One region of the Pseudomonas sp. EU05-FHT14B02 genome, then DNA from elsewhere that is predicted to be linked to it. Evidence: predicted binding sites of a transcription regulator. Region 1 holds the regulator's gene; the other holds the start of a gene.
The links. Region 1 encodes FliA, which starts transcription of late flagellar genes. Its sites were predicted from a motif close to CTAAAGTTTNNNNNNNNNNNGCCGNTAA; they were not measured.
Positions count from the first base shown of each region.

Region 2: a site for FliA is predicted at 3,152-3,179, ahead of motA (flagellar motor stator protein MotA). Genes of this name have one in related genera too.

Region 1 is NZ_JBYTDD010000010.1:99,723-106,613, reverse strand. It holds gene AC3WTM_RS11840 (chemotaxis protein CheA) at 1-399, opposite strand, end outside; gene AC3WTM_RS11835 (protein phosphatase CheZ) at 446-1,234, opposite strand; gene AC3WTM_RS11830 (chemotaxis response regulator CheY) at 1,256-1,627, opposite strand; gene fliA (RNA polymerase sigma factor FliA) at 1,795-2,535, opposite strand; gene fleN (flagellar synthesis regulator FleN) at 2,532-3,362, opposite strand; gene flhF (flagellar biosynthesis GTPase FlhF) at 3,479-4,807, opposite strand; gene flhA (flagellar biosynthesis protein FlhA) at 4,819-6,891, opposite strand, start outside.
Region 2 is NZ_JBYTDD010000015.1:106,945-113,835, forward strand. It holds gene AC3WTM_RS15650 (toll/interleukin-1 receptor domain-containing protein) at 1-262, shown strand, start outside; gene AC3WTM_RS15655 (hypothetical protein) at 638-1,075, shown strand; gene motB (flagellar motor protein MotB) at 1,187-2,227, opposite strand; gene motA (flagellar motor stator protein MotA) at 2,231-3,082, opposite strand; gene AC3WTM_RS15670 (HDOD domain-containing protein) at 3,250-4,788, shown strand; gene rhdA (thiosulfate sulfurtransferase) at 4,830-5,645, shown strand; gene asd (archaetidylserine decarboxylase) at 5,664-6,524, shown strand; gene serB (phosphoserine phosphatase SerB) at 6,653-6,891, opposite strand, start outside.

The sequences.
Region 1 (6,891 bases):
GTCAGCCGATTGCGGCTCGGCCAGACGGGCCAGTGCCGCGAGCAGTTCCGGTGTCGCGGCCGTGATCGGGCTGCGTTCGCGGACTTCGCTGAACATGCTGTTCACCGCGTCCAGCGCTTCGAGAACCACGTCCATCAGTTCCGAGTCGACGCGACGCTCGCCCTTGCGCAGGATGTCGAACACGTTCTCGGCGATGTGGCAGCACTCCACCAGCTCGTTGAGCTGGAGGAAGCCGGCGCCCCCTTTTACAGTGTGAAAACCGCGAAAAATTGCATTGAGCAAATCCGCATCATCCGGACGGCTTTCCAGCTCGACCAGTTGCTCGGACAGTTGCTCTAGAATCTCGCCGGCCTCAACCAGGAAATCCTGAAGGATCTCTTCATCGGCGCCGAAGCTCATTAAGGGGGTGCTCCTAAAGGTCTAAAAACCTAAAATGCCTAAAATTCTAAAACCCTAGGCTGGATAGCAAATCGTCCACATCGTCCTGACCGGACACAACGTCTTCTCTTTTATCGGCATGAATCTGCGGACCTTCACCCTGAGAGAGATGTTTTTGTGGATCTTTTTCAGCAAGCATCGCTTCACGGTCATGCTCGATGCCCGCAAAGCGGTCCACCTGACTGGCCATCAGCACGAGCTTGAGCAGGTTGCTTTCAACTTCGGTGACCAACTGGGTCACACGCTTGATCACCTGGCCTGTGAGGTCCTGGTAATCCTGGGCGAGCAGGATGTCGTTGAGGTTGCCCGACACCGCGCGATTGTCCGTGCCGCTGCGTGTCAGGAACCCGTCGACCCGCCGGGCCAGTTCACGAAACTCTTCGGCGCCGACTTCGCGACGCATGAAGCGCCCCCAGTCCGCGCTCAACACTTTGGCTTCATCGGCCAGGCCATTGACCAGCGGCGTGGCACTTTCCACCAGATCCATGGTGCGGTTGGCCGCAGCCTCGGTCAGCTTGACCACATACCCCAGGCGCTCGGTGGCGTCGGTGATCTGCGACACTTCTTCGGCCTGCGGCATGTGCGGGTCAATCTGGAAATTGACGATCGCGCTATGCAGTTCGCGGGTGAGCTTGCCCACTTCCTGATACAGGCCGCGGTCACGGGTCTGGTTGAGCTCATGGATCAATTGCACCGCGTCGCCGAACTTGCCTTTTTCAAGGCTCTCGACCAATTCGACGGCGTGTTTTTTCAGGGTCGATTCAAAATCGCCCAATGAAGTTTCGTTATTGCCCATAGCTCCCCCGTGGCGCACTCATCAACCGATGCGTTCGAAAATCTTCTCGATTTTTTCTTTCAACGCCTGGGCCGTGAAGGGCTTGACCACATAGCCGTTAACGCCGGCCTGGGCCGCTTCGATGATCTGCTCGCGCTTGGCTTCAGCGGTCACCATCAGCACCGGCAGGTGCTTGAGCTTTTCATCGGCACGCACGTGACGCAGCAGGTCGATACCGGTCATGCCAGGCATGTTCCAGTCCGTTACCAGAAAGTCGATGCTTCCGCTGTTGAGCACCGGAATGGCGGTAGTGCCATCGTCGGCCTCGACGGTGTTGGTGAACCCAAGGTCACGCAGCAGGTTCTTGATGATCCGCCGCATCGTTGAGAAGTCATCAACGATGAGGATTTTCATGTTCTTGTCCAATTCGACCTCCAAGCAGTCTTAAACGCGCCCAGCACCTGGACACGCCATTTCAATCAATCCGGCAAAGCACTCAATGACTGTCTGGAGCACAACAGATCGCGACCGGCGCAGTTCAACACCACACCAACCTCGTTCGCAGTGCCCCCACACTGCCTTCAGCGCGCTCGCCACTCCCCCAAACGCCCCCGCAAACGGGCCGCGCACTGGCTGTGTAACTGGCTGACCCGCGATTCGCTGACCCCCAGGACCTCACCGATTTCCTTGAGATTCAACTCTTCGTCGTAGTACAGCGCCAACACCAGTCGCTCACGCTCCGGCAAATTGGCAATCGCATCCGCCAGCGCAGCCTGGAAGCGTTCATCCTCCAGGTCGCGTGACGGCTCGACATGAGCACTCGCGCCATCCTCGTGCAGCCCTTCGTGTTCGCCGTCCTGCAACAGGTCGTCGAAACTGAACAGCCGGCTGCCCAGGGTGTCGTTCAAAATTCCGTAGTAATCGTCGAGACTCAATTGGAGTTCGGCCGCAACTTCGTGATCTTTAGCGTCACGGCCGGTTTTAGCTTCAATCGAGCGAATGGCATCGCTGACCATGCGCGTATTGCGGTGCACCGAACGTGGCGCCCAGTCCCCCTTGCGCACTTCATCGAGCATGGCGCCGCGGATTCGTATGCCCGCGTACGTCTCGAAACTGGCGCCTTTGCCGGCGTCATATTTGGTCGACACTTCAAGCAGGCCAATCATCCCGGCCTGGATCAGGTCTTCGACCTGGACACTGGCCGGCAAACGCGCCAGCAAGTGGTAGGCAATGCGTTTAACCAGCGGCGCGTAACGCTCGATCAGCTCGTACTGCGCATCACGGGCCGACTTCTTGTAGAGGTTGTAGCCGCTGGCTGTCATAGAACAGGTCCTGCGGTCTGCTGCACGAGGCGCTCGACGAAAAACTCCAGGTGCCCGCGCGGATTGGCAGGCAGCGGCCAGGTATCAACCTTCTGCGCGATGGCCTTGAACGCCAGCGAGCACTTGGAACGCGGGAAAGCCTCGTAGACGGCGCGCTGCTTCTGCACCGCCTTGCGCACGCTTTCGTCGTAAGGCACCGCACCGACGTATTGCAGGGCGACGTCGAGGAAGCGATCCGTAACCTTGGTCAACTTGGCGAACAGGTTGCGTCCTTCCTGCGGGCTCTGGGCCATATTGGCCAGGACGCGGAAGCGGTTCATGCCATAGTCGCGATTGAGCAACTTGATCAAGGCGTAGGCATCGGTGATCGAGGTCGGTTCGTCGCATACCACAAGCAGCACTTCCTGGGCTGCCCGGACGAAACTGACTACCGAGTCACCAATGCCCGCAGCGGTGTCGATCACCAGTACGTCGAGGTTATCGCCGATATCACTGAAGGCCTGAATCAGGCCGGCGTGTTGCGCGGGACTCAGATGCACCATGCTCTGAGTGCCGGATGCGGCCGGAACGATACGGATGCCGCCGGGTCCCTGCAGCAATACATCGCGCAGTTCGCAGCGGCCCTCGATCACGTCGGCCAGAGTACGTTTGGGTGTCAGGCCCAGCAGAACGTCGACGTTCGCCAGTCCCAGGTCGGCGTCCAACAGCATGACGCGCCGGCCAAGTTCGGCCAAAGCCAGGGACAAGTTCACTGACACATTAGTTTTCCCGACGCCACCTTTGCCGCCGGTCACCGCGATCACCTGTACGGGATGCATGCTGCCCATGTTATTTCTTTACCTTGTCTTGCATAGACGGAGGCCACATTACTGGCTGCGCGTTCACAAACGGAACAATGCATGGCAGACCATCGATGTAGGTACAAAAACTGTTCATTATTACCTCAGCCGACCTGCTTGGTCGGGCTGTGGTAGATGTCAGCGAACATGTCAGCCATGGCTTCTTCGCTGGGTTCTTCCTGCATTTGCACGCTCACGGCGCGGCTGACCAATTGATGACGGCGCGGCAGATGCAAATCATCCGGGATCCGCGGGCCATCGGTCAGGTAAGCCACCGGCAGTTCATGACTGATGGCAAGGCTCAACACCTCACCCAGACTAGCCGTTTCATCCAGTTTAGTCAGAATGCAGCCGGCGAGCCCGCAGCGCTTGTAACTGTGATAAGCGGCCGTTAGAACCTGTTTCTGGCTGGTGGTTGCCAGGACCAGATAATTTTTTGATTTGATGCCGCGACCGGCCAGGCTTTCGAGCTGCATGCGCAGCGCCGGATCGCTGGCCTGCAGGCCCGCGGTATCGATCAGCACCACGCGTTTGCGCAGCAATGGTTCCAGGGCCTGCACCAGGGACTGGCCGGGATCGACGTGGGTCACCGACACATTGAGAATGCGCCCCAGGGTCTTGAGCTGTTCCTGGGCGCCGATGCGGAAGCTGTCCATGCTCACCAGCGCAATGTTCTGCGCGCCGTACTTGAGCACGTAACGGGCGGCCAGCTTGGCCAGGGTAGTGGTCTTGCCCATGCCGGCAGGGCCGACCATGGCGATCACTCCGCCCTCTTCCAGCGGCTCGACTTCCGGGGTAACGATCATGCGCGCCAGGTGCGCCAGCAACATACGCCAGGCCTGACGAGGCTCTTCGATTTCGGTGATCATTGCCAGCAGGTCGCGCGACAGCGGGCCAGACAGGCCGATGCGTTGCAGGCGACGCCAGAGGTTGGCCTGGTCCGGACGGCTGCCTTGCAGCTGATTCCAGGCCAGGGAGCCGAGCTGTACTTCCATGAGTTCGCGCAGGCTGTTGAGCTCGAAACGCATCGAGTCGAATGCACGCGGGTCCACGCCACCGGACGCTGGCGCAGCGGCCGGCGCGGGACGACGGGGTTCGGCATAGGTCGGCTCGATCAGCGGCTCGGCGGCAGTCAATGGCAATCCGGCGAACAGCTGGCGATTGGTTGCATTGTCGCTCTCGCCTTCGCCACGCAGGCTCAATTCGGCCTGGGCGGTGACGATCCGCGACTGAGTCTTGCGCAATTCGTCTTCGAGTTCCATGTTCGGAACCCGCGGCGCCAGCGCCGACAACTTGTAATCCAGCGCAGCTGTCAGTTCGACCCCCCCGGCGATCCGGCGGTTGCCAATGATGGCGGCATCAGCGCCCAGCTCATCGCGAACCAGCTTCATGGCCTGACGCATATCGGCGGCGAAAAAACGCTTAACTTGCATAAACCACTACCTCAGCCGTTGGGCCCTACTGTCGCAACGATGGTCACTTGCTTGTTGTCAGGGATTTCCTGATAAGCCAACACATGCAAACCCGGGACTGCGAGCCGGCCAAATCGCGAGAGCATCGCGCGAACCGGACCGGCCACCAGCAGAATCACCGGCTGACCTTGCATCTCCTGACGCTGTGCCGCGTCGATCAACGAACGTTGCAGCTTCTCAGCCATGCTTGGCTCCAGCAGAACGCCCTCTTCAGAACCTTGTCCTGCCTTTTGCAGACTATTGAGCAATATCTGTTCCAACCTTGGCTCCAGCGTGATAACTGGCAGCTCCGACTCAGTGCCTACAATGCTTTGGACAATTGCCCGGGATACGCCAACCCGCACGGCAGCCACCAGCGCGGCGGTATCTTGACTCTTGGCGGCATTGTTGGCGATCGCCTCGGCAATACTGCGGATATCGCGAACTGGCACTTGTTCGGCCAACAGCGCTTGCAACACCTTGAGCAACTGCGACAGCGAAACCACGCCCGGCACCAGCTCTTCGGCCAGTTTCGGCGAGCTTTTGGCCAGCAATTGCATGAGTTGCTGCACTTCTTCGTGACCGATCAGCTCACTGGAATGCTTGTAGAGTATCTGGTTCAAGTGAGTAGCCACTACTGTACTGGCATCGACCACTGTATAACCGAGGGATTGCGCCTGGGCGCGCTGGCTGATTTCGATCCAGACCGCCTCCAGGCCGAAAGCCGGATCTTTGGCGGTAATGCCGTTGAGCGTGCCGTAGACCTGCCCCGGGTTGATCGCCAGCTCGCGATCCGGGTAAATCTCCGCTTCGGCCAGGATTACCCCCATGAGAGTCAGGCGATAGGCACTCGGCGCCAGGTCGAGGTTGTCGCGGATATGCACCGTGGGCATCAGGAAACCCAGATCCTGGGACAGCTTCTTGCGCACGCCCTTGATTCGCGCCAGCAACTGGCCGCCCTGGTTGCGGTCCACCAGCGGAATCAGGCGATACCCCACCTCCAGGCCGATCATGTCGATCGGCGTCACGTCATCCCAGCCAAGCTCCCTGGTTTCCTGGGCGCGGGCCGGCGACGGCAGCAACTCCTGCTGGCGCTTGACCTCTTGCAGGGCGTGAACCTTGGCCACGTTCTGCTTCTTCCAGAACAGGTAAGCACCACCGGCCGCCAGGGCCGCCATGCTCAGGAACGAGAAGTGCGGCATGCCGGGCACCAGGCCCATGACCGCCATCAAACCGGCTGCCACCGCCAGCGCCTTGGGCGAGGCGAACATCTGGCGATTGATTTGCTTGCCCATGTCTTCCGAACCGGACGCACGGGTCACCATGATTGCCGCTGCTGTCGATAACAACAGTGATGGCAATTGCGCCACCAAACCGTCACCGATGGTCAGCAGCGCATACACCTTTCCGGCGTCACCGAAGGTCATGCCGTGCTGGAAGATACCGACCGCCATGCCGCCAATCAGGTTGATGAACAGGATCAACAGACCGGCGATGGCGTCACCACGGACGAATTTGCTGGCACCGTCCATGGAACCGTAGAACTCGGCTTCCTGGGCCACTTCCGAACGGCGGGCCTTGGCCTGAGCCTGATCGATCAGGCCGGCGTTGAGGTCGGCGTCGATCGCCATTTGCTTGCCAGGCATCGCATCGAGGGTGAAACGCGCGCTCACCTCGGAAATCCGCCCCGCGCCCTTGGTCACCACGACGAAGTTGATGATCATCAAAATCGCGAAGACCACGATACCGACCACGTAGTTACCGCCGATCACCACCTCGCCGAAGGCCTGGATCACCTTGCCGGCCGCCGCATGACCGTCCTGGCCGTGGAGCATCACCACCCGCGTCGAAGCCACGTTCAGCGCCAGGCGCAACAACGTCGCCACCAGCAGAATGGTCGGAAACACCGCGAAATCCAGCGGTCGCAGGGCATAGACGCACACCAGCAGCACGACGATGGACAGGGCAATGTTGAAGGTGAAGAACACGTCCAGCAGGAACGGCGGCACCGGCAACATCATCATCGCCAGCATGACCAGCAGCAACAGCGGCACGCCCAGATTGCC
Region 2 (6,891 bases), on a different contig from region 1:
CGAGGCGACCATCACCAACCGACGCATCTGCTCGTTCAAGACCGGCCCGACAGAGCTGCCGCTGTACCTCGACAAATGGCCGAAGCTGACCAGCGACCGGGACATCGAGTTCTTTATTGATGCTTATCGCAACGAGTCGATGCTCAAGCGCTCGATGTCACTGGATTCTGTGACCGGTAGCGAGTCGGTGCGTAGCGTTAACAGGACTAACGCTGATCGATTCCACACGGATCTCAAGTCCAGGATTATTCGCGGCTTCTGAGTTGCCCACCTAAAAAACCATATCGCCAGATATGGTTTTTTTGCACTGCAAAACGATCCTTCACCTTTTATTTACTTGAGTCATTAAACTGTCGCAACATCGAAGCCTTTTATTCAGTCAAAGAAAATCACTTAGAGCCAATGAGCAAACTAAAGCTATTGCTTATTATCCTTAGCTCTAAAAACCTGTCAGATATGACAGTAGATCAAAGCAAAAAAAACACTGACCATGTTGCCTGAGGCTGAGCACTTGAAAAGTTCGGATGGAGCGATAACTCCCGACAATTCACCGCGCTTTTTTCTCTGAGGTTTTACGAGCAGAGGTTGACTGATCACAGCCAGCCTGGCTGACACCTTCAACACCGAGAACCTATATATGAATATTAAAAAACCAGCTCAGAAGCACGATAAACAACCAATGAACGGGAAGGTAGCTGCAGTGATGCGACTGGCAAACGCAGAACGCACATTCGAGTCATATTTTTTGTATGGTGATAGTAATCCGGAGCATCGTTACATTAACGCTTCATCCCAAAATAGCGACTACATTGTGTTTACAATCCCGGCAACCTGGGGATTAGGCCCCCATGATTTAAAGTCTCACCCGAAAGTTATCAAATTTGAGCCCAGCTTAGGCTTTCCGAACGATCCAGAGTCGTGGTATGCCCAACGAGGGGAAGTATTCATTACTGACATTAGCGATAAGAATTTTGAAGGCAGGTTTACTTGTTATGGAAACCCCATTGATGGTGAGGATAAGCCGGCATTAATAGGAGGAACTTTCAAGATTGACTTCACGCCACCTAATAAATAACTTCGATTCTTTACAGAGTCCGCACTCATCACGCAGTGAACGCTGCTCAAAAAATGCCCGTATCGCAAGATACGGGCATTCTCCTTTTACGTTACATTCAGCGCTCGGAAATCACGGCTTCACGGCCGGAGCACCGGGGTCACCCGTTTTCGGCGCTGGATCATCGAACAAGTTCAACCGTTCACGAAGCTCGTGCGCCGGCAGCGGTTCCTTGTCCGCCGGCAACGCGTTCGGGTCGACCGGTGCAGCCGGTGCGGCTCTCGGCGCAGCCGAACCTTGCGGTGCATCAGGAGCAGGCTCAGCACCTTGCGAACCTTCGATCGCACGCTGGGCTTTCTTGGTCAGCACCACGATGTCGATACGGCGGTTCACCGGGTTGAACGGATGTTCGCGATCGAACAGGGCCGACGAGGCATAACCGACCACGCGCGCCACCTGCGCATCCGGATAGCTGCCCGCCACCAGCGCACGACGCGCGGCGTTGGCACGGTTGGCCGACAGTTCCCAGTTACCGAAATCACCGGTGCCCGTGTATGGCTTGGCATCGGTGTGGCCACTGATACTGATCTTGTTCGGCACCGCCTTGATGGTGTCGGCCATGGCCAGCAGGATGTCTTCGAAATACGGTTTCAAACGCGCTGAACCTGAATCGAACATCGGGCGGTTTTCCGCGTCCATGATCTGGATTCGCAGGCCGTCCGCCGTGATTTCGAACAGGATCTGATCCTTGAACTTCTGCATCTGCGGGTTTTCTTCGACCTTGTTCTGCAGTTCTTGCAGCAACAGCTCGAGGCGCTCTTTTTCGACCTGCTCGGCCATGCCTTCGACCTGATCGGTATCGATGGTGACCTTGTCCGGCTGCGGCTGAGACTTCACCTCGGGGTTGAGAGTGTTTTCCGGCGCCAGGGTCGGCGTGCCGCCCAGATCGATGATGTAGGGCGTGCCACTTTCGGAAAAGCCGATCGGGTCCTTGAAGTAACCGGCGATGGCAATTTTCTGTTCCGGCGTGGCGGTGGAAAGCAGCCACAACACCAGGAAGAACGCCATCATCGCCGTGGCGAAGTCGGCGAAGGCGATTTTCCACGCGCCCCCGTGATGCCCACCGGCGATGCGCTTGACGCGCTTGATGATTATCGGCTGATTATTTTCCATAACTTAACGACCGCGAACCGCTTGTTCCAGCTCGGCGAAGCTTGGACGATGCGCCGGATACAGGACCTTGCGCCCGAACTCCACGGCCAGCGATGGCGGCATGCCGGAAGCCGAAGCCACCAGCGAGGCCTTGATGGCTTCGTAGACGTTCAGTTCTTCCTTGGCATCATGGGCCAGGGAATGGGCCAGCGGGCCGAAGAAGCCGTAGGCGGCGAGAATACCGAAGAAGGTACCCACCAGTGCCGCACCTACGTGCAGGCCGATGGACTTCTGATCGCCCTCACCCAGCGAAGCCATGGTCACCACGATACCCAGTACCGCCGCGACGATACCGAAACCGGGCATGGCGTCGGCGATGCCGTTGACCGCGTGGGATGGGTGCTCGAGGTCTTCCTTGAGGCTGAACAGTTCCATGTCGAACAGGCCTTCCAGTTCGTGGGGAGCCATATTGCCGGAAGACATGATGCGCAGGTAATCGCAGATGAACGCGGTCATGCGCTCGTCCTTGAGTACCGACGGGTACTTCGCGAAGATCGGACTCGCAGCGGCATCTTCGATGTCGCCTTCGATGGCCATCATGCCTTCGCGGCGGCTCTTGTTGAGGATCTCGTAGATCAGGCCCAGCACTTCAAGGTAGAAGGCGTGGTTGAAACGTGAACTGAACATGCTCAGAGACTTCTTGAGCACGTGCATCGTCATGTAGCCGGGGTTGGCCTGCAAGAAGGCGCCGAGGGCCGCACCGCCAATGATCATGACCTCGAAAGGTTGTATCAGGGCGGCGATCTTGCCGTGGGAAAGCACGTATCCGCCGAGCACGCTCGCGAATACGACGATGATGCCGATAATTTTAGCCATAGGTTAGGAGAGCACTTACTGAGTCGGGTTCAAGGTCATATTCGGAAGTTAAAAAATCTCTTCTTCTACTTATCGGCAAAACTGCGCCAGACTATAGCCCGTTCAGGCGAAAAGCTAATTTGACCCCATCCGGGCACAGGTAATGTTGACGATGATCGCCTCCCACCATGGTTAACGAAACGAACGTTCCAACACCAAAACCAACGACCCTCGAAGGCTGGGTCAAGCTGCTCGATGGCGTACGTCTTCCCATCCCGCAAGCCAGCCATGACCGTGTCTGCAAGGCCATCCGCGACAATCGCAGCTCGCTGCGCGATATCGCCGACCTCATGCAAGGCAGCCCGGCCCTGGCCTTGAGCGTGATTCGCGAAGCCAACCGGCACACCCATGGCAGCATGACCGAGCCTGCGGAAAACCTTGAAATTGCAATCAATCGCCTCGGCCTGAAGCGCACCGAAGAGCTGCTCGCACGCTTGCCCGCCGCCCCCCAGTCCGACATCCCCAAAGCCTTGCGTCAGCTGCAGATGATCAGCCAGCACGCAACGCAACAGGCCAACGGTTTTTTTGCCAGTCGCCTGGCGCGCCTTTGGCAGGATATCCACTGGGGCAGCCTGCTGTTTCTTTCGCCGCTGTGGCCGCTGGCGCTGACCCATCCAGAACTGCTCGAAGACTGGGAGCTGCGAGTCATCCATAAAGGCGAGTCGGCACGCAAAGTCGAGCAGCAACTGTTTGGCGTACGCCTGCTGGAAATCGGCCAGGCGCTGGTGGAGGTCTGGCGCTTGCCGATCTGGGTGCAGCAAGGCTATCGATTGCTGCTCACAGAGCAGCGGGAACTGGTGAAAGTCCTGCGCATCGCCCGTGACAGCGACCATCCACTGCGCCAGCAGAATCGCCTCGATGACGATCCGACCCTGCGCCGCTGGCTCAATCAACCGGCCAATACAGTGCTGCTGGCCAATGGGCTGGCGCTGTCGGCGCAACACGCCTGGGACAGCCCCCATAGTGAGCGCTGGCAGTACCTGACCAGCCTTTACCTGCAAATGCCGATGGACGAAGTGCAGCAGCAATTGCACCAGCAAGCCGCCAACAGCGCACGCCAACACGCCATGCCCGACCTCTGGCACCCCGCCGAGTCGCTGATCTGGCCGTGGGGCATGAACCGTGTCCACGCAGGCTTGCTGCCGGCAGCGGCACCTACCGCCGAAGACCTGGCGAAGTGGCGCAAGCAATGTACCGAGTTGCTGGTCGAGCCGAGCCGTTTCACCAACGCCATGCACCTGACCATCGCCGCCCGTGACGCCCTCGTGGCCTGCGGCATGCGCCGGGTGATGATCCTGATGGCCGATCGCACCCACGCCAACCTGCGCGTGCACCAGACGGCCGGCCTGCCGAAAGAGGCGGCCGGGCTGAACTTCGTGGTCAGCCAGAGCAACGTGTTGCAACGCCTGCTTGCGCAACAGGCCCAGGTCCGCCTGACACCGGCCAACAATGCGCAATTCTCGGCCCTGCTGCCCAACAGCCTGCGCTCGCAGTTCAGCGGCGAACACCTGCTGCTGCGCTCGCTGGTCAACAATGGCCGGGTGATCATGATCGTCGTGGCGGATCAGGGCGGTGGGCCGCTTTCAGAAATTTCCGTACAGGCCTTCGGCAAAACCGCACAATGCATCGAAAAAGCCCTGCACAGCTTTAGCAGCCGAGGCCAATAAGCTGCGCTACAATCCTCCCTTTTGTGCTCTGGAGACCTCACATGTCTGACTTCTCTGGCTTGCCGCTGGTGATCGAGCCGAGCGACTTGCTCCCTCGCCTCGACGCCCGCGAACTGATTCTGGTGGACTTGACCAGTGCCGCCCGCTACGCCGAAGGGCACATTCCCGGCGCGCGCTTTGTCGATCCTAAACGCACGCAACTGGGTCAGGCGCCCGCTCCTGGACTGATGCCCCCGCAGGCAGCACTCGAAGCGTTGTTTGGTGAGCTGGGACACAATCCCGATGCGGTCTACGTAGTGTATGACGACGAAGGCGGCGGTTGGGCCGGACGCTTCATCTGGCTGCTGGATGTCATCGGCCACAGCAAGTACCACTATATTGACGGTGGCCTGACAGCCTGGCTGGCAGCAGGCTTGCCCATGTCGATCCAGGTCCCGCCGCACGTGGGCGGTCCGGTTGCGTTGACCCTGCACGATGAACCCACCGCCACCCGCGAATACCTGCAAAGCCGTCTCGGTGCCGCCGACCTGGCAATCTGGGATGCGCGCGGGCCGCTGGAGTACTCGGGCGAGAAAGTCCTGGCAGCCAAGGGCGGACACATTCCCGGCGCGGTCAATTTCGAATGGACCGCCGGTATGGATCAGGCGCGCCAGCTGCGCATCCGCACCGACATGCAGCAGATCCTCGATCAACTCGGGATCAACAAAGACAAAGAAGTGATTACCCACTGCCAGACCCATCACAGGTCCGGCTTCACCTATCTGGTGGCCAAGGCTCTCGGTTATCCGCGGGTCAAAGGCTACGCCGGCTCCTGGGGCGAATGGGGCAACCACCCCGATACGCCCGTAGAGATTTAAGTTTTTCAAGGACAGTTAATGAACAAGCGTCTGTTTATCGTCAGCCAGTACCTGCTGCCCCACAACCTGCTCTCGCGACTGGCCGGCTGCATCGCCGAATGCCGCGTGCGTTGGTTCAAGAATGCCTTTACCGCCTGGTTCGCCAAGCGTTATCAGGTGGACATGTCCCAGGCGCTGGTCGAAGACCTGACCGCCTACGAGCACTTCAATGCGTTCTTCACCCGCGCACTGAAAGACGGTGCCCGTCCGCTGGACGAGACCCCGGGCGCGATCCTCAGTCCTGCCGACGGCGCGATCAGCCAGCTCGGCCCGATCGAGCACGGCCGCGTGTTCCAGGCCAAGGGCCACAGCTTCAGCGTGCTGGAACTGTTGGGTGGCGATGCGGCAAACGCTGCGCCGTTCATGGGTGGCGAATTCGCGACCATCTACCTGTCGCCGAAGGACTACCACCGCGTGCACATGCCACTGGCCGGCACCCTGCGCGAGATGGTCTACATTCCGGGCCGCCTGTTCTCGGTCAACCAGACCACTGCTGAAAACGTTCCGGAATTGTTTGCCCGCAACGAACGCGTGGCGTGCATTTTCGACACCGAACGCGGCCCGATGGCCGTGGTGCTGGTGGGTGCGATGATTGTGGCGTCGATTGAAACCGTGTGGGCCGGTCTGGTGACACCGCCGAAGCGCGAGCTGAAAACCTTCCGTTACGACGAAGCAGCACGCGCGCCGATCCACCTGGAAAAAGGTGCGGAACTGGGTCGCTTCAAATTGGGTTCGACCGCTGTCGTGCTGTTCGGGCCGGATCAGGTGAAGTGGGCTGAAGAAATGACCGCTGGTACAGCGGTGCAGATGGGTCAGGGCATGGGCGCACCGAAGGCCTGATCAACGCACATACCTGTAGAAGCGAGCCTGCTCGCGATGAACCATAGAGCGACGCGGGCATTCAGAAAGCCCGCGTCTTCGTTGACCACCATCGCGAGCAAGCTCGCTCCTACAGTAGTTTTGCAGTGTTACAGCTGGCCGTCGCGATCGCGGAAACCCAGCAGATACAGCACACCATCCAGCCCCAGGGTGGAAATCGCCTGCTTGGCCGACTGTTTCACCAGCGGCTTGGCACGGAATGCCACGCCCAATCCGGCAATCGCCAGCATCGGCAGATCGTTGGCGCCATCGCCGACGGCAATGGTCTGCTCCAGGCGCAAGCCTTCCTTGTGTGCCAATTCTTTCAACAAGTCTGCCTTGCGCTGTG